Pseudosulfitobacter pseudonitzschiae: one gene and its partner. The protein of the gene in region 2 interacts with the protein of the main gene of each other region in a pairwise test. Links are inferred from orthologs where the notes say so. Each region holds a gene or a part of one and is shown on either strand. Other genes may lie near its edges. The genes, in order: dprA and recA.

Region 1 (11,207 bases), 600 kb from region 2 along the record:
AGTTGAGCATGAAGGCTTCGACGCCGGCGGAAACGCCGGCTGCCCCACTTTTCAACGCTAAAATCAAAGCAACAGCCAGCCCGACGACGGCGGCGGTCAAAACGACCCAATCCACTGTCACCGCGCCGTTTTCGCAGTTTCGGATGCGGTTGATCATCTTACGCATTGTGTCTGCCTTTACTCAAATACCTGAAACCAAGCCCGGAATGGGCATCTGATAAGGCCGCTTCCTGCGTGCAGGACGCGGCCTTAGAGACTCTTTACCTGAACGGTGCGACCAACTTAGTTGGGGTCTTGTGCCTGCAGGAATGTGTCGGTGTCTGCGGTCAAGGCCGTCGCCCCTGTTTCGATCGAGGAATAGGCTGCAACGGCCAGACCAACAACGGCGGCTGTCAGCACAACCCAGTCAACAGTCACGGCGCCAGCTTCGTCTTTGCGGAAGTTTTTCAGAAATTTTGTCATCGTAGTGTCCCTCCAAAGGATCAGTTTGTTTGTGTTCAACCTTGTCTACACTGTGTGGGCCACTCTCTCACATTGGCCCGTGTCCGACTTGGTATGATGTTATATAGTCGCCGGAATGAGGCGTGAATTGGGCATTAGATTGAAAAGAGTAAGTTTTTATGTGACTTTGGGAAACAGCCGTCCAAGCAGGCAAGGTTTATCATCCGTTAGACAACGAAAGGGATGACAGTCCATGGTTGCGTGGTGTCGGAGCAAGGTTTTGCGCGCGCGTGGATAAGTGAGATAGGGAGGATTCGGCGCTGATGGAAACGTCGACGTATTAGGGCCAGATCCGGCACATCTGCCTGGGCAGAGCCCGCGAGGGGCGATCGACCCGATCCGCCGTATCGCATTCGATTGTTCTGATGAGCTGGCTGGTGTCGCGGTATAGCCCGCGCGCAGGTAAGGTGCCAAACCTTACCATTCGAATAAAAAAGCCGCGTCCTGCAAGTGGGACGCGGCCTTAACAATTTACAACCTGAATAGGAAGTTCGACCAACTTAGTTAGGGTCTTGAGCCTGCAGGAATGTGTCTGTGTCTGCGGTCAAAGCCGTCGCCCCTGTTTCGATCGAGGAATAGGCTGCAACGGCCAGACCAACAACGGCGGCTGTCAGCACGACCCAGTCAACAGTCACGGCGCCAGCTTCGTCTTTGCGGAAGTTTTTCAGAAATTTTGTCATCGTAATGTCCCTCCAAAGGATCAGTTTGTTTATGTTCGACCTTGTCTGCACTGAGGTGGCCGCACTCTCACTCTGGCCCGTGTTCGACTTGGTATGACGTTATATAGACGCCTGATTAGGGCATGAATTTGGCGGGACATTGAAAAGAAAAAGCTTTCAAGAGAGGATTCGAGATAATCTTTTAAGATGCTGAAATAAATGCAATATCTTCCAAAAATTAGCTTGAGGGCGCAACAAACGTGATGAAAATCAAACAGATTGTGGCGGTTTGGCCATGATTGGCGGCTGATTTTCTGGTTTGAAGCAGCGTTTTCTGCGATGCTAAGTGTAATAAAAAAACATTCACGGGCACAGAGCAGGTCCTGATATGCGAATTTTTGTGATTTCCTTGTTGGGGGCCGCTTTGGCCTGCGCGCCTGCTTGGTCCGAGACCCCCGCGCCCTTTCCGGATTTTCAGGCAAAGCGCGTCAAACCGCCTAAGGCGGGTGTAAAAAAGAGGATCACGATCCAGATCGACCCGACAGAAGTGGGGGTGCCCGCCCCAAAACCAACCGCGACGCCCAAAGTAAACGGTGCGACAACTGGCGCTTACGGTTGGTTTTGGGATAAAGTTTCGCCCGATCTGGCGCAGGCGGGGCCGGGGCGGCTGGATGAGGCGATGGCTGCGATCAGTGCGGGCGCTGTGGTGGCCCCCCGTTTGCAGCAGATGCAGGGGATTGCGCAGGTGCAAGGGGTCGAAATCCTGAAATCAACCATCGGTACACGGGTGTCGCCCGCACTGGTGCTGGCGGTGATGACAGTGGAAAGTGCCGGCAAGACAGATGCCGTCAGCCGCGCCGGCGCCCAAGGTTTGATGCAACTGATGCCCGACACCGCCGCCCGTTTCGGTGTGGCCGACAGTCTGGTTGCCGCCGACAACATTCGTGGTGGCGTGCAATATCTGGACTGGTTGATGGGGAAATTTGACCACGATCCGATTTTGGTGTTGGCGGGATATAACGCGGGCGAAGGATCGGTGCAGGCCCACGCAGGTGTTCCACCATTTGCCGAGACACGTGACTACGTGCCCAAGGTGCTGGCGGCCTTTCAGGTGGCCCGTGGCCTGTGCCTGACGCCACCGCAGTTGATCAGCGACGGCTGTGTTTTTGCCGCAATGAACTAGACAGGCATGCAAAAGGGGCCCAGCGGCCCCCTTTACGGTACTATTCAATGCCCGTTCAGACGATCGTGGCTTCGGTCGCTGCGCGCAATTCGTCCTCGGTGACACCCTCGGCGCATTCAACGATTTTCAGACCACCCTCGACCACGTCCAGCACGCCAAGGTTGGTGATGATGCGATCAACCACAGATTTGCCGGTCAGCGGCAGGGTGCAAGCCTTCAGTACCTTAGACTCGCCCGCCTTGTTCTGGTGGTCCATTACCACGATCACACGGCCCACACCTGCAACCAGATCCATCGCACCGCCCATGCCCTTGACCAGCTTGCCCGGGATCATCCAGTTCGCCAGATCGCCGTTTTCGGCCACCTCCATTGCGCCCAGAATCGCCGCAGCAATCTTGCCACCACGGATCATGCCGAACGACGTCGCGCTGTCGAAATAGGCCGTGCGAGACAGTTCGGTGATGGTCTGCTTGCCCGCGTTGATCAGGTCGGCGTCTTCTTCGCCCTCGAACGGGAAGGGGCCCATGCCCAGCATCCCGTTTTCCGATTGCAGGGTGATGTCCTTGTCGCCGACATAGTTGGCCACCAGCGTCGGAATGCCGATGCCAAGGTTCACGTACATGCCGTCTTCAAGCTCTTGTGCCGCGCGTGCGGCCATCTGGTTACGATCCCAAGGCATTACTTTTCCTCCTGCGGGCGTGTCGTGCGTTGTTCGATGCGCTTTTCGTGGTCGCCCTGAATAAGGCGATGCACATAGATGCCGGGCAGGTGGATCGTATCAGGGTCCAGCGACCCGCGTGGTACGATCTCCTCAACCTCCGCGATGCAGACCTTGCCACACATGGCGGCAGGCGGGTTGAAGTTGCGCGCAGTCTTGCGGAACACAAGGTTTCCGGTGTCGTCGGCCTTCCACGCCTTCACGATCGACAGGTCCGCGACGATGCCGCGTTCCAGAATGTAATCCTCTCCGTCGAAGTTCTTCACTTCCTTGCCTTCGGCAATCTGGGTGCCGACGCCGGTTTTCGTATAGAAACCGGGGATGCCCGAACCGCCAGCGCGCATCCGTTCGGCCAGCGTGCCTTGCGGGTTGAACTCCAGCTCAAGCTCGCCGCCCAAATACTGGCGCATGAATTCTTTGTTCTCGCCGACGTAGGACGAGATCATTTTTTTGACCTGCTTGGTTTGCAGCAGAATGCCGATACCGAAATCATCGACACCCGCGTTGTTGGACGCAAAGGTCAGATCCTTGGTGCCGGCCTCTTTGATGGCCTGCAACAGCAGTTCGGGGATGCCGCAGAGGCCAAAACCCCCTGCCGCGATCAACATGCCATCCGAAAGAACGCCTTCCAGCGCCTCGGCGGCCGAGCCATAGACTTTTTTCATGAATATCCCCTTGTGTCAGTGTCCCCAGACTTCTGACCTTAGGTCGCCTTGGTGTCAACATGACCCGTCAGATCGCACTAAGGGCCAGCCGGCACCGGGCGCATTTTGCGCACCGGTGGCCGGAAATACTCAGCTTTCGTCTTTGCCAGCCGTCTTGGCTGCCGGTTTTTTGGCGGCTGCCTTGCTTGCCGCCGGTTTCTTGGCAGCAGCCGTTTTCGCGGCTGGCTTTTTGGCAGCGGGTTTTTTCGTTGCGGCTTTTTTCTTTGGCGCGGCTTTACGCTTGGTCGGAGATTTTGCCAGCTTTTCCTCGATCAGCAAAACAGCGGCGCCCATCGTCAGGTCTTCGGGTTCGACCTCTTTGGGGATTGTGGCGTTGACCTTTTCCCACTTCACATAAGGGCCATACTTGCCCTTCATGATGTTCACGGGGCCGCCCTGATCGGGGTGCTCACCCAACTCGCGGATAGGCTTGGCTGCAGCACCGCGCCCCCCGCGCGAGGCGAACTTTTCGGCCAGCAACTGCACCGCGCGGTTCATGCCCACGGTCCAGACCTCGTCGATCCCTTCAAGATTGGCGTTGGTGCCGCCGCGTTCCGACGTGCTTTCGGCGTGTTTCAGATACGGGCCGTATCGTCCGATGTTGGCCCAGACGCTGACGCCATCCTCGGGGTGGGCGCCGACCAGACGGGGCAGCGACAGCAATTGCAGCGCCTGAGCCAGATCGACATCGGCTGGCGGCCAATCCTTGGGGATCGACTGGCGCGGCGGTTTCTTGTTGTCGTCCGTCACCTCTCCACGCTGCACGTAGGGGCCAAAGCGACCCTTGAACACATAGATTTTGTCGCCCTGATCCTCGCCCAGAATCTTACCCTCGGGGGGGATACCGCCCGTGTCCTCGGCGCCCGGAGGACCAAAGGCGCGGGTATAGCGGCATTCGGGATAGTTCGAACAGCCGATGAATGCGCCGCCCGAACGCGCTGTGCGCATCGACAGGCGGCCATTGCCGCAGTTGGGGCACAGACGCGGATCGGTGCCGTCTTCGGTCGGCGGGAACAGGTGCGGCTCCAGCACTTCGTTGATCTTTTCCAAAACCTCGGTGATCCGAAGATCGGATGTTTCGGCGACCGCCGCCGAGAAATCACGCCAGAATGTCGCAAGTACGGATTTGTAATCACGGTCACCTGCGCTGACATCGTCCAACTCTTCTTCCAGCGATGCGGTGAAATCGTAACCCACATATTTGCGGAAATAGTTTTCAAGAAACGCAATCACCAGCCGCCCCTTGTCCTCGGGGATCAGCCGGTTCTTGTCCTTGCGGACATATTCGCGGTCCTGAATCGTGGTGACGATGCTGGCATAGGTCGAGGGGCGACCGATCCCCAGTTCTTCCATGCGTTTGACCAGCGTCGCCTCGGTGTAGCGGGGCGGGGGCTGGGTAAAATGTTGCTCGGGTGTAACGGCACGTTTGTCCATCTTGTCGCCCTCGCCGATCTGCGGCAGACGCTTGTCGTCATCATCCGTCACATCGTCGTCGCGGCCTTCTTCATAAACCTTGAGGAAACCGTCAAACAGCACGACCTGACCGGTGGCCCGCAGCATAACCTGACCATCCTGACTGCCCACATCCACGGTTGTACGCTCCAGTCGCGCGCTTTCCATCTGGCAGGCCAACGTGCGTTTCCAGATCAGATCATACAGTTTGCGTTGGTCGCCATCGCTGATTTTCAGCGCGTCGACGTCCTGCGTCATCTCGGTCGGGCGGATACATTCGTGCGCTTCTTGCGCATTTTTCGCTTTGTTCTTGTATACACGCGGAGTGCCGGGAACGTATTCGGCGCCATAGCGGTCCTTGATCGCATCGCGGGCCATCTGCACAGCTTCGGGGGCCATGTCGATGCCGTCGGTCCGCATATAGGTAATATAACCAGCTTCATATAAACGCTGCGCCGCACTCATGGTCTGGCGTGCGCCCATGCCAAATTTGCGGCTGGCTTCCTGTTGCAGAGTCGATGTCATGAACGGGGCCGACGGGTTGCGGTTGGCGGGCTTGGCCTCGACCGATTGCACCTTCAGATCACGGCTGGAAATGGCCTGAACGGCCATCTCGGCCTGTGTGCCGTTCTCAAGGTCGTACCGTTCCAGTTTTTTGCCGGCCAATGTGGTCAGCCGCGCTTCGAATTCCTGCCCGCGCGGTGTGGCCAGCAGCGCCTTGACTGTCCAATATTCGCGGGCGCGGAATGCTTCAATCTCCATCTCGCGTTCGGTGATCAGACGCAGGCAGACCGATTGCACGCGCCCCGCTGATTTCGCACCGGGCAGTTTGCGCCACAGCACCGGCGACAGGTTAAAGCCCACCAGATAGTCCAGCGCGCGGCGGGCCAGATAGGCTTCGACCAGCGGCATATCGACCTGACGGGGGTTTTTCATCGCCTCGGTAACGGCGGTTTTGGTGATCGCGTTGAACACCACACGCGAAACCGGCGTGCTTTTGGTGATCGACTTGCGTTTGGTCAGCGCCTCTTGCAGGTGCCAGCTGATCGCCTCGCCTTCGCGATCGGGGTCAGTTGCAAGGATCAACTCGTTGTCGTTTTTTAGGGCGTCGGCGATGGCTTTGACATGCTTTTTACTGTCGCTGCCAATCTCCCAAAGCATCTCGAAATCGTGCTCGGTGTCGACGGATCCGTCTTTTGGAGGCAAATCCCTCACGTGGCCGTAAGAGGCAAGAACGGTGTAGTTGTCACCCAAATATTTGTTAATTGTCTTGGCCTTGGCCGGAGATTCGACGACGACGACTGGCATGTATGATGCACCTCGGGGACAGTAAAACTTGGGCGTCTATGGCGGCGCTAGATGTGGGGTGCAAGCATTGAATGTCAACATGCCATCGCTTGGGGGCCGTTTGACGGGTCTCAATTGGGCCGGGTCAGCAGACCACCGGCCCCCCGTTCGATCTGTCCGTCCAACTCTAGTTCCAGCAGAACTGGGGCCACATCCGACGGTGTGGCGGCGATGTCGCGGATCAACTGGTCTTCGGCCACAGGGGCTGGGCCAAGACGGTTCAGGATCTGACTGTGCAGGGTGGCTGTTTCGCGCAAAGTGCGCCGGTCGTGCGCCGGTTGCGGTGGCGGTGTGTGGGGCAGGTCCATCGGCAAGACGGGCGCGCGCGGAACCATCGGCGTCAGTGCTTCGATCACATCTGCGGCATTGCGGATCAATGTGGCACCGTCACGGATCAGCAAATTGCACCCAGACGCGCGCGCATCCATTGGACTGCCGGGCACGGCCAGCACCTCGCGGCCCTGATCCAGCGCATCACGTGCGGTAATCAGACTGCCTGACTTGGCGGCGGCCTCGACGATGATGGTCGCACGGCCCAGCCCCGACACGATCCGGTTGCGCGGGGGGAAATGCCGCGCAACCGGTTGCAGGCCCATCGGCTGTTCCGACAGCCGCAGCCCGTGCTGTGGGATCGCCAGCGCCAGTTCGGTGTTTTCTGCCGGATACATCATATCCACACCGCCCGCCTGAACGGCCACGGTGCCAGTGTCCAGCGTGGCTGTGTGCGCCGCAGCATCGATGCCCCGCGCAAGGCCGGAGACAATCACATACCCCTCAGCCGCCAGATCGCGGGCCAGTGATTTTGCCATCCTTGTCCCAAGGCTCGATGCGTTCCGTGCGCCGACAATCGAAATCATCGGGCGCTGCAACACCGATAAATCACCGATGGCCCACAAAAACGGGGGCGCATCGGACAGATCGCGCAGCGCCGCTGGATATTGTGGCGCAGAGCGAGAGATAAGTATTGCCCCGGCCGTCCGGCCGGCTTTCAGCTCGGCCTCGATGACGGCAACGGGGCAAGGGGTGTAGTTTTCCACACCAGCCGCGCGTGCCAGTTCCGGCAACGCATCCAGCGCATTTTGCGCCGTGCCGTGTTCGATCAGCAATCTGTTAAAAGTCGAGATGCCAACCCGGCGGGATCGCAACAGGCGGAGACGGATAAACCAATCGTCTTCCGGGGTGGGTGGGAGTGGGGGGTGATTGGAAGAAGGATATGATCCTCGCTCAGTCATCCGTGTCTCCGCCTGTTGCTAAGACCGTTATGTGGGTTCGAGGTTAACAACCTGTGAAAGAATCAGCCATCTTTCGACAAAAACACGCGAATGATTTTGCAGCCGTGCTTAACTACCGCTGCCACCCACGGTCAGCCCGCCGATCAGCAGTGTCGGCTGACCCACGCCCACGGGCACCCACTGGCCTGCCTTGCCGCAGTTGCCCATGCCCGGATCCAGTGCCGGATCATTGCCGATGGCGCGGATCTGTTGCAACGCCGTGGCACCGTCCCCAATCAGCGTCGCGCCTTTGACCGGTGCACCGACCACACCGTTTTGTACGCGATAGGCCTCGGTGCACGAAAACACGAACTTGCCGTTGGTGATGTCCACCTGACCACCGCCAAACCCAACCGCATAGATTCCGTCCTTCAGGTCGGTCACGATGTCGCCCGGAGTCACGTTTCCGCCCAGCATATAGGTGTTGGTCATACGTGGCATCGGCGTGTGCGCATAGCTTTCGCGCCGCCCATTGCCGGTGGGTGCCACGCCCATCAGCCGTGCGTTCTGCCGGTCTTGCATAAAGCCCACCAGAACGCCGTCCTCGATCAGTACATTGCGCGCGCTGGGCGTGCCCTCGTCGTCCACGGTGATCGACCCGCGCCGGTCGGGAATGGTACCGTCGTCTAGAACGGTCACGCCCGGGGCTGCAATGCGCTGCCCCATCAACCCGGCAAAGGCGGATGATCCCTTGCGGTTGAAATCGCCCTCAAGCCCGTGCCCGATCGCTTCGTGCAGCAAGATGCCGGGCCAGCCGGGGCCAAGCACCACGTCCATAACGCCCGCAGGGGCAGGGACCGCGTCCAGATTGACCACGGCCACCCGCAGCGCCTCGCGGGCCTTGGTCTGCCAGTCGGCAGGATCCAGAAAACCATCAAGGCCCACACGCCCGCCACCACCTGCAGTGCCTGATTCGCGCCTTCCGTTCTGTTCGACGATCACCGACACGTTCACCCGCGTCATCGGGCGAATATCGCGCACCGATCCACCCTCGGGTCGCAAAATTTCGACCTCTTGCAACGAGGCGGCAATCGTTGCCGAAACCTGTACCACCCGTTTATCCAAGGCACGTGCAAATGCGTCGATCTCGCGCAATGTGTCCAGCTTGACAGGGAATGCGGCGCCCGCAATCGGGTCTTCATCTGTATACAGACGCGTGTTCGTGGCTTGTGGTGCATCGGCCCAAGTACCGCCACCATCGCCCACAGCCAGACGCGCAGTGTCCGACGCGCGTTTCAACGCGGCGACGGAAAGCTCGGTAGAATGGGCGTATCCGGCCACTTCGCCGCGCACCGCACGCAGGCCAAACCCCTCTGACGCATCGTAACTGGCGGTTTTCAGGCGGCCATCGTCAAACACCAGTGCCTCGGACCGGCGGCGTTCCAGAAAAAGTTCGCCGTCGTCGGCCCCGTCTGTGGCCGCACGCAGCACCTTTAGTGCTTCGTCACGGTCCAGCAGGGTGTCAAACGGGGCGAATGGGGCATCGGTCATTGGGGGTTGATCCTGCTTTTTTGTTGTGAGGGCGTCTCTTTGACGCGGTAAGAATGGCTTTATCTTGTAGTTAGAATATGATTGTAAGCGCGGGTAATACAACGGGAGGCGAAAGCGCAGTGTGCTTTGTCCTTTCCCCGCGCCCAACAGCGATCACAAGATCAGGACGATACATGACCAAGCTTTTCCCGATTAAAGGCCTTGTTTCCGGCCTCTTTGCCGCCACCGCCGCACTGCCAGCGATGGCGCAAGACAACCTTGAAATCATTGGCGCGCCGCGCGATGGTGCGATGGGCTTTCAGCCTGCCGCGACCGAACTGGCGCGTGATTTGCAGTGGCTTGACGGCATGCTGCTGGTTATTATCACGGCGATTTCACTTTTTGTCATCGCCCTGCTGGCGTGGGTTGGCTACCGCTATAACGCGCGCCGCCACCCCGAACCCGCAAGCTTTACCCACAACTCGCCCATCGAAATTGCGTGGACCATCATCCCGATCGTGATTCTGGTGCTGATCGGTGCGTTCTCGCTGCCGATTCTGTTCAAACAGCAGATCATCCCCGATGCCGACATCACCATCAAAGTGACCGGCTACCAGTGGTACTGGGATTATGCCTATGTGGACGAAGGGTTTGAATTCTCCAGCTATATGATCGGCGCTCCGGCGACAGGAGGTCAGAACATGATGACCCCCGAGGTTGAACAGCAACTGGTCGACGCTGGCTATTCCAAGGACGAGTTCCTGCTGGCCACAGACAACGCCGTTGTTGTGCCCGTTGGTAAAACCATCGTGATGCAGGTGACCGGTGCAGACGTCATTCACTCGTGGGCGATGCCGGCATTCGGCGTCAAACAGGATGGCGTGCCCGGACGTCTGGCGGAACTGTGGTTCACCGCCGAAAGTGAAGGCATCTACTTTGGTCAGTGTTCGGAACTGTGCGGCATCAATCACGCCTACATGCCCATCACCGTCAAGGTTGTCTCGGAAGAGGCCTATGCCGCATGGCTGGCAACAGCGCGCGAAGAATTTGCAGGCTTGCCACAAAGCTTTCAAGTCGCGTCCAACTAAACAAAGCGGGCGGAGGCATTTTTCTCCGCCTGTTCCCGATTTCACATGATGCGTGAGACACCAATGACTGACATCAGCAGCCAGCCACAGGTCTTTGAGGCCGAAGCGTCTTTTGGCGACTATTTCGCGTTGATGAAGCCGCGCGTCATGCAGCTTGTGGTGTTCACCGCTTTGGTGGGCATGTTGGCGGCACCGACGGGTGTGAACCCTGTGGTTGGTTTTGCGTCGATCCTATTCATCGCAATCGGGGCAGGGGCCTCGGGGGCGCTGAACATGTGGTGGGATGCCGACATTGACCACATCATGAAACGCACTGCCAACCGCCCGATCCCTGCGGGCAAGGTCGAGCCGGGCGAGGCGCTGAGCATTGGCGTGGCGCTGTCGGGCCTGTCTGTGATGATGCTGGCACTGTCGGCTAATTTTCTGGCGGCGGGCCTGCTGGCCTTTACCATCTTCTTTTATGCTGTCGTCTATTCGATGTGGCTGAAGCGCTCTACACCGCAGAATATCGTGATCGGTGGCGCGGCGGGTGCCTTTCCGCCTGTGATCGGCTGGGTCGTGGCCACGGGCACCATGTCGGTCGAGGCATGGCTGATGTTCGCGCTGATCTTCGTCTGGACGCCGCCGCATTTCTGGGCGTTGGCGCTGTTCATGAAGTCGGATTATGACGACGCAGGCGTGCCGATGCTGACCGTGACGCACGGGCGCAAATCGACCCGCAAACATATTCTGGCCTATACTGTCCTTCTGGCAGTTTTGGCAGTGGGCACCGCGTTCACCTCGATTGGCGGTCTGATCTATCTGACCACCGCAG
Region 2 (11,186 bases):
TGCGGGTGACATGCTGATGCTGATGGTGCACAGCGAAGCCGGTGGTATGAAAACCGGCGTTTTCGAATACACACTTGGTGCCAAAGAAGACGGCCCGATCAAAGTTGACGACAAGCTGGTCATGCAGGTCATCACAGCCAAGTAATGCGCTGCTAAGCCTTAGCGTGCCACTCAGGCGCGGACATATGACAGACCAAGCGCCGTCGCCTCCTCTTGGCGGCGGCGCTTGGCTGTCTGCAGCACTAAAAAACGGCCCGTGTACGCCGCACCTGTGCCCGCCGCGTGGGCATCCGCTGGGACAATGCTAAACCTGACGCGACAAAACGGTATACATTTGTATACACCCTTTCCGCCTGCCCGCTTCTGCGCTAGACCCGTGCCAACCCAAAACATCCTTTGAAAAGGTGACGCGCATGAGCAAGATCAAGGTGGACAACCCCATCGTCGAGATGGATGGCGATGAAATGACCCGTATCATGTGGGATTTCATCAAAAAGAAACTGATCCTGCCCTATCTGGACATTGATCTGCTGTACTACGATCTGGGAATCGAGGTGCGCGACGAGACCGACGACCAGATTACTGTCGATGCCGCCGAAAAAACCAAGGAAGTGGGCGTCGCTGTCAAATGCGCGACCATCACCCCCGACGAAGCGCGGGTCGAGGAATTTGGCCTCAAACGCATGTACCGTTCGCCAAATGGCACCATTCGTAACATTCTGGGCGGCGTCATCTTTCGCGAGCCGATCATCTGCTCGAACGTGCCGCGCCTGGTGCCCGGATGGACGCAACCGATTGTCGTGGGCCGCCACGCCTTTGGCGACCAGTACCGCGCCACCGATTTCCGCTTTCCCGGCCCCGGCAAGCTGACGATGAAATTCGTCGGTGAAGACGGCCAGACTATCGAGCGCGAAGTGTTCGACGCCCCCTCCTCGGGCGTTGCGATGGGCATGTATAATCTGGACGAGTCGATCTATGACTTTGCCCGCGCATCGCTGAACTACGGTCTGATCCGCGGCTATCCCGTGTATCTGTCAACCAAGAACACCATTCTCAAGGCCTATGACGGGCGGTTCAAGGATATCTTCCAAGAGGTCTATGAGGAAGAGTTCGAGGACCAGTTCAAAGCAGCAAAGATCTGGTACGAACATCGCCTGATCGACGATATGGTTGCCTCGGCAATGAAGTGGTCGGGCGGCTATGTCTGGGCCTGCAAGAATTACGATGGCGACGTTCAGTCCGACACAGTGGCGCAGGGCTTTGGCTCTTTGGGTCTGATGACATCATTGCTGATGACCCCGGATGGCAAGATCGTCGAGGCAGAGGCGGCACATGGCACCGTCACGCGCCACTACCGCCAGCACCAAAAGGGCGAGCAGACCTCGACCAACTCGATTGCGTCGATATTTGCGTGGACCGGCGGGCTGAAGCATCGCGGCAAGCTGGACGGGAACACCGCGCTGACCGACTTTGCCAACACGCTGGAAAAAGTCGTCGTGGACACGGTCGAAAGCGGCTTTATGACCAAGGATCTTGCGCTGCTGGTCGGCCCCGATCAGGGCTGGCTGACAACGATGGGCTTTTTGGAAAAAGTCGACGAGAACCTGAACGCGGCCCTGAACGGGTAAGCACATCGAACCAAAGGCCGCCCTTCGCAGGCGGCCTTTGGCGTTTCAGGCAGCTGCTGCCACGGCGTACGACATCGGGGTGATGATCACGCCCGCGTCCGTAAACGCGGCCAGATGTCCGGCGGGCAGTTCGATCCAGCCCGCCTGCCCCGGCTCTGGCGGTTCGGATACCACGAACCAGCCCAGATCATCCGGCCTGCGCCGGTAGTAAACCGTGGGCGCGATGTGGTCGGTCGAATAGCGCAGCACGAACAGCCGGTTTCCGTCCATCCACGCCGCCGAAGACCGCAAGTGTGGCGTGGTGCCATCGGTGCGCGACATCGCCTCCAACCGCGCATGGGCCGTGACCATCGCCGCCTCTGGCGCGTCGTCCAGACCTTCTTCGATCGCGTAAAGGAACAGCAATTCGCTGTCTGTTGCACCACGCCGTTGCGCATAAAGCGCGTCCGAGACCCCCATATCCGCCAGCCTGCGAAACCGGTCAAAGCCACCGACCTGCCCGTTGTGCATAAAGCTCCAGCGGCCGCAGGCAAAAGGATGGCAATTGTTGCGGCTGGTCGCAGATCCGGTCGTGGCGCGCACATGCGCCATAAACGCATGACTTTTAACGGTACGGCACAGCGCCATCAGGTTCGGGTCTGACCACGCAGGATAGACATCGCGGTAAAGTCCCGGCTCGGGTCTGTCACCATACCACGCAACGCCCACACCGTCGCCGTTCAGCGCCGTCTTGCATTCGCTTGCGGCGCGCGACTGATGCACCAGCGAATGGCCGGGGCTGCTGACCAGCCCGTCCATAAAGATCGGCGCACCGATGTAAGCCGCCCAACGGCACATCGGTTATTGACCCCGGTTGTGGGTCTGCGCATACATTTGCGCAATCATCCGGCTGGCGGTTTTTTCGAACAGACAGGGGATCACTGCGTGGACCAGCGCCGCACCGCCCGCCGCAAACAACCGCACCGCAAAACGTCCTGCAAACAACAGATGCTCAAAATAGCTTTCATTGACGGTGCGCGGATGGCTGAGGAAAATGCGTGCGATCATGGGTTTGCTCCTGTTTCTGAGTGCCCAACTTGCCAGTTTTCACTTTGGAACGGGTCCCAAATTAAGCGGTGATGCGCTGTTGCATTGGGATGCCTTCCACAGTATTGAGCATATATGTTGAATTTTGACGACATCGACCGCAGCCTTCTGAGTGAACTGCAACGAGATGCCAGCCAATCGCTGGATTCGCTTAGTGACGTGGTGGGCCTGTCGCGCAACGCCTGCTGGCGGCGCATCCGCCTGATGGAAGACGCAGGCATTATCACCGCTCGTGTCACATTGGTCGACCCCGCCAAGATTGGCCTGCCGCTGATGGTCTTTATGCAGATCCGCACCGGCAGCCACGATCCCGACTGGCAGTCCAGATTTGCCACCGCCGTCAAGACCATCCCCGGCATCCTCAGCGTCTACCGCATGACCGGCGATCTGGATTACCTTGTGCGAGCACGCGTGGCGGACATGGCAGGCTATGACCGCTTGTATCAACAACTGATCGCACGCTTGCCCGTGGCGGATATTTCGGCCAGCTTTGTGATGGAAGACATCAAGGACAGCACGGCCCTGCCGCTCTGACGCCCGCAAAAGGAACACCCCTTGCCCCTGCATTATCTCTGGCTGTTTATCGCCATCGTCACCGAGACAATCGGCACCACGGCGCTGCAAGCCTCGCAGCAGTTTTCACGGTTCTGGCCGTCGGTGGCTGTGGTGGCGTTCTATGGTGCGTCGTTCTATTTCATGGCGTTGGCGCTCAAGGTGATGCCGGTGGGCATTGTCTATGCGATCTGGTCCGGTCTGGGGATCGTACTGATCGCAGGCATCGGCTATGTCTTGTTCGGTCAAAGGCTGGATCTGCCTGCGGTCGCAGGGCTGGCTCTGATCATCGCGGGGATTCTGGTGATACACCTGTTCTCGAACAGTGCCCAACACTGATCAAGACGCAGGTTTGCGCCAATTGTTGACCGCCAAGGGCGCCAAAACCCTTTTTCACTGGCCTTTGCTGCACCCGCACGGTATGCGCGCGGCAACTTACCCTTAAAGGCTGAACCTATGGAACTGCGCAACATCGCAATCATCGCCCACGTTGACCACGGAAAAACAACATTGGTCGACGAATTGCTGAAACAATCGGGCACCTACCGCGAAAATCAGGCGACCACCGAACGCGCGATGGACAGCAACGATCTGGAACGCGAACGCGGCATCACGATCTTTGCCAAACCCACGTCGGTGGAGTGGAAAGGCACGCGGATCAATATCGTTGACACCCCCGGCCACGCCGACTTTGGTGGCGAAGTCGAACGCATCCTGTCGATGGTTGACGGTGTTGTGCTGTTGGTGGACGCCGCAGAAGGTCCGATGCCGCAGACCAAATTTGTGACCTCGAAAGCGTTGAAACTGGGCCTGCGCCCGATCGTTGTGGTCAACAAGGTCGACAAAGCCGACGGCGAGCCCGACCGCGCGCTGGACGAATGTTTTGACCTGTTCGCCAACCTTGATGCGACCGACGAGCAGTTGGACTTTCCCACCATGTACGCCTCGGGGCGCAATGGCTGGGCAGATATGGAGCTGGACGGTAAACGCGACGGTCTGGACGCCCTGTTCGACCTGATCCTGAGCCATGTGCCCGCACCCGCACAGGTCGCAAATGCCGACCAGCCCTTCAGCATGCTGGCCACCACCTTGGGCGGCGACCCGTTTCTGGGCCGCCTGCTGACAGGCCGCGTTGAATCCGGCACCGTCAAAGCGGGCCAGACCATCAAGGCGATGTCGCGCGACGGCAAGCTGATCGAAAATTTCCGCTGCACCAAGATCCTTGCGTTCCGCGGTCTGGACCAAACCGCCATCGACGTTGCCGAAGCCGGTGACATCGTGTCGATCGCAGGCATGACTAAAGCCACAGTGGCCGACACGCTGGCCGATGCCTCCGTAACCGAAGCGATCCCCGCCCAGCCGATCGATCCGCCCACCATCACCGTTACATTCGGCATCAACGACAGCCCGTTGGCAGGTCGTGACGGCAAAAAGGTGCAAAGCCGCGTCATCCGTGACCGTCTACACAAAGAAGCCGAAAGCAACGTCGCCATCAAAATCAGCGATACCCCCGGCGGCGAGGCGTTCGAAGTCGCGGGCCGTGGCGAATTGCAGATGGGTGTTCTGATCGAAAACATGCGCCGCGAAGGCTTTGAGCTGTCGATCTCGCGTCCGCAGGTTCTGTTTCAGGATGTCGACGGCGTCCGCCACGAGCCCATAGAAGAGGCCACCATCGACGTGGATGACGAATATTCGGGTGCCGTGATCGAGAAAATCACCGGCGCGCGCAAAGGCGAACTGGTCGAGATGAAGCCCGCAGGCGCTGGCAAAACCCGCATCGTGGCCCATGTACCATCGCGCGGCCTGATCGGTTATCACGGTGAATTCCTGACCGACACCCGCGGCACCGGCGTGTTGAACCGCGTGTTCCACAGCTGGGCACCGCACAAAGGCACCATTCCGGGCCGTCGTGCCGGCGTTCTGATTTCCATGGAAAACGGCACATCCGTGTCCTATGCCCTGTGGAAACTGGAAGACCGTGGCAAGTTCTTCATCGGCGCACAGGAAGCGGTCTATACCGGTATGATTATCGGTGAGCACAGCCGCGAAAACGATCTGGAAGTGAACCCGCTGAAGGGCAAACAGCTGACCAACGTGCGCGCATCGGGCACCGACGAAGCTGTGCGTCTGACCACGCCGATCACTCTGTCACTGGAAGAGGCGATTGCCTATATCGACGATGACGAACTGGTCGAAGTAACGCCCAATGCGATCCGTCTGCGCAAACGCTATCTGGATCCGCACGAGCGCAAGCGAATGGCCAAATCGGCCTGATCCGGCTGAACCAAGATGTGAAAAAGGCGCCCTTTCGTGGGCGCCTTTTTTGTTTGTAACAGAATCGGGGCGCTGCCCCCTTGGCCTGCGGCCAATTCCCCTGAGATATTTAACGCCAAAAGAAGCGGGCGTCAGTCCGAGGTTTCGACAATCAGAAGCTCACGCTCGGACGCGCCACGGGCATGCGAAAGTGCCTCTTGGTAGGCCTCGGAGTGGTAGCATTTCTCGGCAGTTTCAACGTCGGGAAATCGGGCCACCACGTTGCGGGGGCGTTCCTTGCCCTCAAGCTGCACAAAGCGTCCGCCGCGTGCGATAAATGCGCCGCCGTGGGCCGCGATAGCGGGTCCAGCCAGCTTGGCATATTTTGCGTAGGCATCTTCGTCTGTCACTGTCACATGTGCGATCCAGAGTGCACCCATGTTATCCTCCGATGACGGCTTTTGCCGCGTTGATTGCTGCATCTGCGTTGGTGGCATCTTTGGCGCCGCCCTGTGCCATGTCGGCGCGGCCACCGCCGCCCTTGCCGCCCAGTTCCGCCACGGCGGCCTTGACCAGATCAACCGCGCTGAGGGTCTCAACCTTGTCTTTGGTCACACCGGCGGCAACGGCAACCTTGCCGCTATCGTCAGCGATCAGCAGAACCGCACCCGAGCCGATGCGCTCTTTGTGGGCGTCGATCAGGGCAGGCAGATCCTTGCCGGTCACGCCGGTCAGCACTTGCGCCAGAAATGCAGTGCCATTCACGTCTTCGGCCTGTGGTTCAGTCTTGCCGCCACCGGACATCGCCAGTTCACGGCGCAATTGGGCAATCTCGTTTGTCAGAGCTTTGCGTTCGTCCATCAGCGCGCGCACACGTTCCGGCACTTCGGCGGCAGGCGATTTGAGCGTATCGGCTACAGCCGCAAGACGCGTGTCTTGCGTGCGCAAATAGGCCAGAGCCTCGGCACCCGTCAGCGCCTCGATGCGGCGCACACCCGCGCTGCTGGCACTGTCGCCAAGGATCACGCAGGCACCGATGTCACCGGTCTGGCGCACATGGGTGCCACCGCACAGTTCGATCGAATAGGTCTGCCCGTCGCCACCTTTGCCGGTGTCGGCACGGCCCATCGAAACCACGCGCACCTCGTCGCCGTATTTCTCGCCAAAGAGCGCTTGCGCGCCAATGGCCCGTGCGTCGTCCGGTGTCATGATGCGCGTTTCGACAGCGGCGTTCTGACGGATATAGGTGTTAACCTCGGCCTCGACCTGTGCCAGTTCCTCGGCGCTCAGCGCCTTGGCATGGCTGAAGTCGAACCGCAGACGGTCTGCTGCGTTCAGCGAACCGCGTTGCGCCACGTGATCCCCCAGCGCATTGCGTAGCGCCTCGTGCAGCAAGTGCGTGGCCGAGTGGTTGGCCCGGATCGACGTGCGTCGCGCATGATCCACCTCAAGAACAACGGATTGGCCTTTGCTCAGGCTGCCTTGTTCAACTGTGGCGGTGTGGGTGAACACGCCGGCAGTCTTGCGCGTGTCGGTGATTCGCGCGCTGCCGCTTTCAGTGCGGATCAGGCCGGTGTCACCCACCTGCCCGCCGCTTTCAGCGTAGAACGGCGTCTGGTTCAGCGCAATCTGAACGGTCTGGCCGGTCGCCACAGCATCAACCAGTGCACCGTCCTGCACCAGCGCGACGATCTGCCCCTCGGCGGTTTCGGTGTCATAGCCAAGGAAATCTGTAGTGCCGCCGGTGTCGGCCACATCAAACCAAACGGCCGCATCCGCCGCCTCGCCCGAGCCGGACCACGCCGCGCGCGCCTTGGCCTTTTGTTCGGCCATCGCACTGTCGAACCCTTCGGTATCGACGCTGCGGCCTTTTTCACGCAGGGCATCCTGCGTCAGATCAAGGGGGAAACCGAACGTATCGTAGAGCTTGAACGCCGCAGCCCCCGACAAGGCAGCGCCCTCTGCCAAACCAGTCAATTCGTCGTCCAGCAACTTCAATCCACGCTCAAGCATCTGTTTAAAGCGGGTTTCTTCCAGCTCAAGCGTTTCGGTGATCAGCGCCTGTGCCTGCCCCAATTCGGGATAGGCCGCACCCATCTGGCGCACCAGAGCGGGCACCAGCTTGTACATCATCGGATCTTTGGCACCCAACAGATGCGCATGACGCATCGCGCGGCGCATGATCCGGCGCAGGACATAGCCGCGACCGTCATTCGACGGCATCACACCATCTGCAATCAGGAACGAGGTTGAACGCAAGTGATCGGCGATCACGCGGTGGTGCGTTTTACCCGGACCATCGGGATCGCTGCTCGATACATCGGCGCTGGCTTCGATCAGACTGCGCATCAGGTCGGTGTCATAGTTATCATGCTTGCCTTGCAGCAGCGCCCCAATCCGCTCCAGCCCCATGCCGGTATCAATCGACTGCATGTCCAGCGGCGTCATCGAGCCGTCTTCGAACTGTTCGTTCTGCATGAAAACGACGTTCCAGATCTCGATAAAGCGGTCGCCATCTTCCTCGGGCGATCCCGGAGGGCCACCCCAGATGTGATCGCCGTGGTCATAGAAAATCTCGGTGCATGGGCCGCACGGACCGGTCGGCCCCATCTGCCAGAAATTGTCGGCGGTGGGGATGCGAATGATGCGGTCATCGGACAGGCCCGCAACCTTTTTCCAGATGTTCGCCGCCTCGTCATCGGTATGATAGACAGTAACCAACAACCGATCTGCCGGAATTCCGAACCCTTGGGTCAGCAATTCCCAGGCGTAGGTAATGGCCTCTTCCTTGAAATAGTTGCCAAAGCTGAAGTTGCCCATCATTTCAAAGAACGTATGATGGCGCGCCGTATAGCCGACGTTGTCCAGATCGTTGTGCTTGCCACCGGCACGCACGCATTTTTGCGCACTGGTCGCACGGTTGTAGTCGCGGGTTTCGACGCCGGTGAACAGGTTCTTGAACTGGACCATGCCAGAGTTCACGAACATCAACGTCGGATCGTTGCGCGGAACCAGCGGGCTTGAGGGCACGATCTGGTGCCCCTGCTTTTCAAAAAAGTTCAGAAATGTGGATCGGATGTCGTTCAGCGTTGGCATGTGGTGTGGGCCTTTTTTGGCGCGGAAAGTGGCTTTGCGATGGGATACCTGCCGATCTCTCCGCTGTCCACCATGCAAAGGGGCGCGGTGAAACACACAAGGCGCACCAATCGGCGCGCCTTGTGAAAAATCATCTGACCACAGAGATGATCACCCTTCAAGAACGTCGTCGTCCTTGCCCCCGGAAGGCGCATCAAAATCCAACCCATGTGCCGCGCGGATCTTGTCCTCGATGGCGATGGCGACGGCAGGGTTGTCCTTGAGGAACTGTTTGGAGTTCTCGCGGCCCTGCCCCATGCGTTCGTCGCCATAGCTGAACCATGCGCCGGATTTCTCGACCACGCCCGCTTTGACACCCAGATCCAGCAACTCGCCCATTTTCGAGATGCCTTCGCCGTACATGATGTCAAACTCGACCTGTTTGAAGGGCGAGGCGACCTTGTTCTTGACGACCTTGACGCGAGTGGCGTTGCCGACAACCTCGTCGCGGTCTTTCAGTGCGCCGATGCGGCGGATATCCAGCCGCACGGAAGAGTAGAATTTCAGCGCATTGCCTCCCGTCGTGGTTTCCGGCGAGCCGAACATCACGCCGATCTTCATCCGGATTTGGTTGATGAAGATCACCATACAGTTGCTGCGGCTGATCGAACCGGTCAGTTTGCGCATAGCCTGACTCATCAAACGGGCCTGAACGCCGACGCTGCTGTCGCCCATGTCGCCCTCGAGCTCGGATTTCGGGGTCAGCGCTGCCACCGAATCGACCACAACCATATTGACCGCCCCCGAACGCACCAGCGTGTCGGTGATCTCCAAAGCCTGTTCGCCGGTGTCGGGTTGCGAGATCAGCAATTCGTCGATGTCCACGCCCAGCTTTTTGGCGTATTGCGGATCAAGCGCGTGTTCCGCGTCAACAAAAGCGCAGACGCCGCCCGCCTTTTGCTGCTCTGCAATGCAGTGCAGCGTCAGCGTGGTTTTGCCCGACGATTCAGGGCCATAGATTTCGATGATGCGGCCCATCGGCAGGCCGCCGATCCCCAGCGCGATGTCCAGGCCAAGCGACCCGGTCGAGCTGGCAGTGATATCCTGAACGGCGCCTTCCGCGCCCAGCTTCATGATCGAACCTTTGCCGAATTGCCGTTCGATCTGTGCCAGCGCACTGTCCAGCGCCTTTTGCTTGTCCGCGTTTTTTTTGCTGTCCATTGTCAAAAGATCTGCCGTTGCCATTGTTATCATCCCTTAGTGTCATACCCCGAAGGGGGCGGCAATCGCTGCCTGTGCTGCTTCAATGTTCTTCTTGTGTTCTGTATGAGGACAAAATGAGAACATTTCAATCTAATTTTTCCTGTCCCACTTTGGCGTAATAATTGTTAAAGAGTGGTGAACAGTTTGAAATCGGACAAATATTTACGAAGGCGTCGGGATAAATGCTTGTTTTCTTTAAGGAACGCCTAGTCTTTCTGTCGGTGCCCAAAACCGGAACCACCGCCTATGAAAGCGCCTTGCGTCCGCGCGCCGACATGGTGATTTCGGAACCGCCGATGCTGAAACACGCGCCGGTTTACCGGTACAACCGCTTTGTGCGCCCGATGTTTCTGAAAGTGTGCGATACCGAGCTGGAGGTCGTGGCAGTGATGCGTGAACCGGTCAGCTGGTTGGGATCTTGGTGGCGCTATCGCCAGCGGCCTTTTATGGCGGGCAAAGCCAATGCAACGCATGGGATCAGCTTTGATGAGTTCGTGCTGGCCTACATGAAAGGCAAGAAACCGGGGTTTGCCGATGTGGGCAGCCAGTTCAAGTTTCTCGAAGCACAACCCAATGGCGTCGGTGTGACCCACCTGTTCCGCTATGAGGACCAGCCGCGTTTGCAGGCATTTCTATGCGAACGTCTGGATGTGACTCTGGATCTGGCCCGCGAGAATGTATCGCCCGAAATGCCGCTGAACCTGTCGCCGGACATTGCAAAACGATTCCGGCGCAAGTTCTCGGAAGAGTTCGATCTGTACGACAGCATCGGCTGAGCCGCGTCAGTGTAACTGTTTGTGCACCGTTTCGGTAAGCTCGTTCAGCGAAAATGGCTTGGGCAGAAAGACGGAATTGGGAATCGACGCTTGATCGTTGCTCAGCTTGTCCTCGGCATAACCCGACACGAACACTACGCGCACTTCGGGTCGTGATTTCAGCGCTTCGCGCACCCAGCTTGGGCCATCTTTGCCTGGCATTACCACATCGGTTACGAACAAATCGACATTAAGCTCGGTATCCTCCAGCGTTTTCAATGCGGATTCGGCACAATCCGCTTCCAGCACGGTATAGCCGCGCAACCGCAACGCGCGGCTGGCAAAGGCGCGCACCGGGGCTTCGTCTTCGACCAGCAGGATCACACCGTCCCCGTGGCTGGGCGACGGCATCTTGGCAATTGCCGCCGGTACCTTTGCCGACATGGGGGCGCCGTGCAGGACCGGAAATAACAGCGAGAAACAGGTGCCCTGCCCTTCCGCACTGTCGACAAAGATAAAACCGCCCGTCTGTTTGACGATACCGTAAGCCGTGGACAACCCCAGCCCCGTGCCC

The links.
Region 1: the proteins of recA (region 2) and dprA interact in binary tests that used the Bacillus subtilis proteins (3 or more experiments, as listed by UniProt). The link is inferred for Pseudosulfitobacter pseudonitzschiae from one-to-one orthologs.

Annotation. Positions count from the first base shown.
Region 1 is NZ_CP022415.1:2,203,174-2,214,380, reverse strand. The notes cover bases 5,717-8,626. They hold dprA (DNA-processing protein DprA), read right to left. Parts: upstream 7,797-8,626; coding sequence 6,636-7,796; downstream 5,717-6,635. Other genes in these bases: tldD (metalloprotease TldD), read right to left, coding at 7,905-8,626; topA (type I DNA topoisomerase), read right to left, coding at 5,717-6,525. Outside these bases: SULPSESMR1_RS25235 (hypothetical protein), read right to left, coding at 1-166; SULPSESMR1_RS10750 (hypothetical protein), read right to left, coding at 283-462; SULPSESMR1_RS10745 (hypothetical protein), read right to left, coding at 1,002-1,181; SULPSESMR1_RS10740 (lytic transglycosylase domain-containing protein), read left to right, coding at 1,549-2,343; SULPSESMR1_RS10735 (CoA transferase subunit B), read right to left, coding at 2,399-3,022; SULPSESMR1_RS10730 (CoA transferase subunit A), read right to left, coding at 3,022-3,726; more of topA, read right to left, coding at 3,856-5,716; more of tldD, read right to left, coding at 8,627-9,326; coxB (cytochrome c oxidase subunit II), read left to right, coding at 9,500-10,393; cyoE (heme o synthase), read left to right, coding at 10,457-11,207. UniProt on the Bacillus subtilis protein: Protein that helps load RecA onto ssDNA during transformation. Binds cooperatively to circular ssDNA, is able to bridge different segments of DNA. Favors the loading of RecA onto SsbA- or SsbB-coated ssDNA and formation of RecA-DNA filaments.
Region 2 is NZ_CP022415.1:1,596,653-1,607,838, forward strand. The notes cover bases 7,803-10,691. They hold recA (recombinase RecA), read right to left. Parts: upstream 9,840-10,691; coding sequence 8,766-9,839; downstream 7,803-8,765. Other genes in these bases: alaS (alanine--tRNA ligase), read right to left, coding at 7,803-8,615; SULPSESMR1_RS07830 (gamma-glutamyl kinase), read left to right, coding at 10,040-10,633; SULPSESMR1_RS07835 (ATP-binding protein), read right to left, coding at 10,640-10,691. In the rest of the region: SULPSESMR1_RS07780 (DUF7282 domain-containing protein), read left to right, coding at 1-145; SULPSESMR1_RS07785 (NADP-dependent isocitrate dehydrogenase), read left to right, coding at 414-1,628; SULPSESMR1_RS07790 (class II glutamine amidotransferase), read right to left, coding at 1,674-2,465; SULPSESMR1_RS07795 (DUF6356 family protein), read right to left, coding at 2,469-2,675; SULPSESMR1_RS07800 (Lrp/AsnC family transcriptional regulator), read left to right, coding at 2,790-3,248; SULPSESMR1_RS07805 (DMT family transporter), read left to right, coding at 3,276-3,605; translational GTPase TypA, read left to right, coding at 3,723-5,540; SULPSESMR1_RS07815 (DUF1330 domain-containing protein), read right to left, coding at 5,672-5,959; more of alaS, read right to left, coding at 5,961-7,802; more of SULPSESMR1_RS07835, read right to left, coding at 10,692-11,186. UniProt on the Bacillus subtilis protein: Multifunctional protein involved in homologous recombination, DNA repair and competence.